Regions from separate parts of the Streptomyces sp. NPDC059909 genome, predicted to be linked through region 2. Evidence: predicted binding sites of a transcription regulator. Region 2 holds the regulator's gene; the other holds the start of a gene.
What was found. Region 2 encodes HrcA, which represses chaperone genes, less so after heat shock. Its sites were predicted from a motif close to TTNGCACTCNGNNNNNCNGAGTGCNAA; they were not measured.

Region 1: the regulator HrcA is predicted to act here: its motif matches at 1,312-1,338, upstream of groES (co-chaperone GroES).

What each region holds. Positions count from the first base shown of each region.
Region 1 covers NZ_JBHWKX010000050.1:37,159-39,616, reverse strand. The annotation lists gene ACFV9O_RS28100 (polysaccharide deacetylase family protein) at 1-601, shown strand, start outside; gene ACFV9O_RS28095 (hypothetical protein) at 592-1,179, opposite strand; gene groES (co-chaperone GroES) at 1,485-1,793, shown strand; gene groL (chaperonin GroEL) at 1,895-2,458, shown strand, end outside.
Region 2 covers NZ_JBHWKX010000014.1:112,284-114,741, reverse strand. The annotation lists gene dnaJ (molecular chaperone DnaJ) at 1-718, opposite strand, end outside; gene hrcA (heat-inducible transcriptional repressor HrcA) at 718-1,734, opposite strand; gene ACFV9O_RS12935 (MBL fold metallo-hydrolase) at 1,918-2,458, shown strand, end outside.

The sequences.
Region 1 (2,458 bases), on a different contig from region 2:
CGACCACGAGGGACTGCCGCCCGTCTTCACCACCGTGCCGACGACGGAGAAGGTCGTCTTCCTGACGATCGACGACGGGGCCGAGAAGGACCCCGAGCTGCTGAGGATGATGAGCGAGCTGGACATTCCCTACAGCGCGTTCCTCAGCGACTACCTCGTACGGGACGACTACGGGTACTTCGAGAAGATGCAGGACCGCGGTGTGTCCCTGCACAACCACACCCTCAACCACCCGTACCTGCCCGCGCTTTCGTACAGGAAGCAGAAGGAGGAGATCTGCGGGCAGCAGAAGAAGATCAAGAAGCACTTCGGGAAGCGTCCCCGGCTCTTCCGGCCGCCGTACGGGAGCTACAACGAGGACACGCTGCGGGCCGCCAAGTCGTGCGGGGTGAAGGCCGTGCCGCTGTGGGCCGCGGAGGCGTTCCCCGACCACATGGAATGGCGGGAGTGGGACCGCACGCTGCACCCCGGCGACATCATCCTCACGCACTTCCGCGGCAAGGAGCAGTGGAAGGGCAGCATGGCCGACATGGTCCGCCAGGTCATGAACGTCGCCACCGCGAAGGGGTACGCCGTGGCCCGGCTGGAGGACTACGTGTGAGTCATGCGCACCGGGCCGCGGGCCGCCCCGGTGGCGGCCGACGGCGGGCGGCCGGTGCGCCGCTCGTCCGTCAGTTGCCCGCACAGCCGTGGCAGCTCCCGCCGGGCGCTGTGGCAGACGCACCGGTCCCCGGCCGGCGCGGGCACCGGCCCGGGGTGTGTGCCGCGGTACTCCAGGGCGCCGGAGGAGAGCAGTCCGACGGTCAGCACGACGACCGCCAGGACCTGTGTGCCCGCCGTGATCCTGTGACCGCTGCGGACGAAGGCGTACGCGGTGAGGGCGATCAGCGCCGCGGCGATGCCGTAACCGATGTACGGACCCCAGTCCACCGACGGCGTCGGGGCGGCGTCCGCGGCCGCCTCCCGGCGTGGCCCAGGCGCGTCCCCGGGTGGTTTCCCCACGGGTTCCCCGCGATCCCGCCATGTCGCGAGGAACACGCACAAGGTGGTCACCGCGAGCGCGACGGCGTCCACGAAGAGCATGAACAGGGCGAGCGCGGCGTCGCCCCAGGGTGTGGCGGGGCCCCGGTGATGACCCTGCGGTGGCGGGGCCGTGGGCGGGACCGTGTCGGGCGACATCTCCGTACGGTCGTACGGAACGCGGTGCCGCGCCCCGTCGTTGTCCTGTCGGTGTCCGGATCGAGATCGGGCCGCGGCTTCGGGGGACCGGCCGCGGCACCTCCGCGCCGGCGGTGCTCGCCGCGCGGGGGATTGGCACTCCGCTTGACCGAGTGCTAATCGCGGTCATAGTCTCGGCTCTGGCACTCCCCACCGGAGAGTGCCAAACAGCGACGGGCAGGTCCGGCACCCGCGACGACGGATCGACCTGGTCGCCACCTCAGACAGTCAAACCCCGTGAGATCTCCGAAGGGGGAGGTCGGATCGTGACGACCACCAGCTCCAAGGTTGCCATCAAGCCGCTCGAGGACCGCATCGTGGTCCAGCCGCTCGACGCCGAGCAGACCACGGCCTCTGGCCTGGTCATTCCGGACACCGCGAAGGAGAAGCCCCAGGAGGGCGTCGTCCTGGCCGTCGGCCCGGGCCGCTTCGAGAACGGCGAGCGCCTGCCGCTCGACGTCAAGACCGGCGATGTCGTGCTCTACAGCAAGTACGGCGGCACCGAGGTGAAGTACAACGGCGAGGAGTACCTCGTCCTCTCGGCCCGCGACGTGCTCGCGATCGTCGAGAAGTAATTCACCGGCAGATTTGCTTTGAGCCGCGCCCCTGGCCCCCGCATCGTAAGAAGCCGGGCGGTCCGGGGCGCGGTTCGTTTTGAGAGGACTTGAGAAGCTCCATGGCGAAGATCCTGAAGTTCGACGAGGACGCCCGTCGCGCCCTTGAGCGCGGCGTCAACAAGCTCGCCGACACGGTCAAGGTGACGATCGGCCCCAAGGGCCGCAACGTCGTCATCGACAAGAAGTTCGGCGCCCCCACCATCACCAACGACGGTGTCACGATCGCCCGCGAGGTCGAGATCGAGGACCCGTACGAGAACCTCGGCGCCCAGCTGGTGAAGGAGGTGGCGACCAAGACCAACGACATCGCGGGTGACGGCACCACCACCGCCACCGTGCTCGCCCAGGCCCTGGTCCGCGAGGGTCTGCGCAACGTCGCCGCCGGTGCCTCCCCGGCCGCCCTGAAGAAGGGCATCGACGCCGCGGTCAAGGCCGTCTCCGACGAGCTGATCGCCACCGCGCGTCCGATCGAGGAGAAGTCCGACATCGCCGCCGTCGCCGCGCTGTCCGCCCAGGACCAGCAGGTCGGCGAGCTCATCGCCGAGGCGATGGACAAGGTCGGCAAGGACGGTGTCATCACCGTCGAGGAGTCCAACACCTTCGGCCTGGAGCTCGACTTCACC
Region 2 (2,458 bases):
CGACCTCGCCCTCGCCGGCGAGCTGGATACGGGTGCCGTTGTCGACGCCCGCGGGGATCTTCACGGTCAGCGTGCGGCGCGAACGCACCCGCCCGTCGCCCGCGCACTCCGGGCACGGCGTCGGGACGACGGTGCCGAAGCCCTGGCACTGGGGGCAGGGACGGGACGTCATGACCTGGCCGAGGAAGGACCGGGTCACCTGGGAGACCTCACCGCGGCCGCGGCACATGTCACACGTCTGCGCCGACGTCCCCGGCGCCGCGCCCTCGCCCGAGCAGGTCGTGCACACGACGGCCGTGTCGACCTGGATGTCCTTCGTCGTACCGAAGGCCGCCTCGTTGAGATCGATCTCCAGCCGGATCATCGCGTCCTGCCCGCGCCGCGTCCGCGACCTGGGCCCGCGCTGGGACGCCGTACCGAAGAAGGCGTCCATGATGTCCGAGAAGTTGCCGAAGCCGCCCGCACCGAAGCCTCCGGCGCCCGCACCCGCGCCGCCGGACGCGGAGAGCGGGTCGCCGCCGAGGTCGTAGACCTGCTTCTTCTGCGGGTCGGACAGCACCTCGTACGCGGCGTTGATCTCCTTGAAGCGCTCCTGCGTCTTCGGGTCCGGATTCACGTCCGGGTGAAGCTCCCGCGCCAGCCGCCGGAAAGCCTTCTTGATCTCGTCCTGCGATGCGTCGCGGCGCACGCCGAGTACGGCGTAATAGTCCGTGGCCACTACGACTCCGCCAGGATCTGTCCGACGTAACGTGCCACTGCGCGTACCGCTCCCATCGTTCCGGGGTAGTCCATGCGGGTCGGTCCGACCACGCCGAGTTTGGCGACTGCCTCGTCGCCCGAACCGTAGCCGACCGCGACGACGGACGTGGCGTTGAGGCCCTCATGGGCGTTCTCGTGCCCGATCCGTACGGTCATGCCGGAGTCCTTGGCCTCGCCGAGCAGCTTCAGCAGCACGACCTGCTCCTCCAGCGCCTCCAGCACGGGCCGGATCGTCAGGGGGAAGTCGTGGCCGAAGCGCGTCAGATTGGCGGTGCCGCCGATCATCAGCCGCTCCTCGGTCTCCTCGACGAGGGTCTCCAGGAGGGTGGCGAGCACGGCGGAGACGGTGCCCTGGTCGTCGAGTTCGAACGACTCGGGAAGGTCCTGCACCAGCTGCGGCACGTCGGCGAAGCGCCGGCCCACCACCCGGCTGTTCAGCCGGGCCCGCAGATCCGCCAGCGAGGTCTCGCCGAACGGCGCCGGGCAGTCCACGTGCCGCTGCTCGACCCGTCCCGTGTCCGTGATCAGCACGAGCATCAGGCGGGCCGGGGCGAGTGCCAGCAGCTCCACGTGACGCACGGTCGAGCGCGTGAGGGACGGGTACTGGACGACCGCGACCTGCCGGGTCAGCTGCGCGAGCAGCCGTACCGTACGGGCCACGACGTCGTCGAGGTCGACGGCTCCGTCGAGGAAGTTCTGGATCGCGCGCCGCTCGGGCGACGACAGGGGCTTGACGCCCGCCAGCTTGTCGACGAAGAGCCGGTAGCCCTTGTCCGTCGGGATCCGGCCCGCGCTGGTGTGGGGCTGGGCGATGTATCCCTCCTCCTCCAGCACGGCCATGTCGTTGCGCACGGTGGCCGGCGAGACGCCGAGCTTGTGCCGCTCCGTGAGGGCCTTGGAGCCGACCGGCTCCTCCGTGCCGACGTAGTCCTGGACGATGGCACGAAGGACCTCGAGCCTGCGTTCGCTGAGCATCGCGCGCACCTCCAGCGTGGATCATCGGCGGGTTCGTCGGTCTTGTCTGGTCGCTTGGCACTCGCTGTGTCGGAGTGCCAGCCTTCCCCGGGCCAGTGTACGGCCGGTGGGTACGCCCCGAGCAAGGGCGGCCAGGCAGTCTGTCGAGGGGACGCCGCTGGTCGCCCGGGATAGCGTCGCCGTATGGACGTCAGTTGGGAAGACTTCGGCTGGGAACGGCTCGCCGCCGGTGTCGGCCGCCGCCGCCTGCCGATCTGGGACGCGACGGCCGGAGTTGTGGTCGGGGACGACGCGGTCCTCCTGTTCGACACCGGCGCGACGCTCCGCGAGGGCGCCGAACTCCGCGCCCAGATCGAGACCCTCCTCGGCGGCCGTCGTGTGACCCATATCGCGCTCAGCCACCCGCACTTCGATCATGTCCTCGGCACGGCGGCGTTCTCGGCCGTGCGCGTGTACGGCGCGGTCGGCGTCGACGACCTGCTCGTCCGGGACCGGGACGTGCTCCGCGACGACGCCATCCGCCACGGGGTGGCGCCGGACGACGCGGCGCAGGCCACGGACGTGCTGGTCGCCCCGCAGCACGTCGTCTCCGGCGAGTGGACGCTCGACCTCGGCGGCCGGCAGGTCCTCCTCGCGAACGTCGGCCCCGGCCACTCGGGCCACGACCTCGCGCTGCTCGTGCCCGCCACGGCCACGGAACCGGAGATCGTCTTCTGCGGCGACC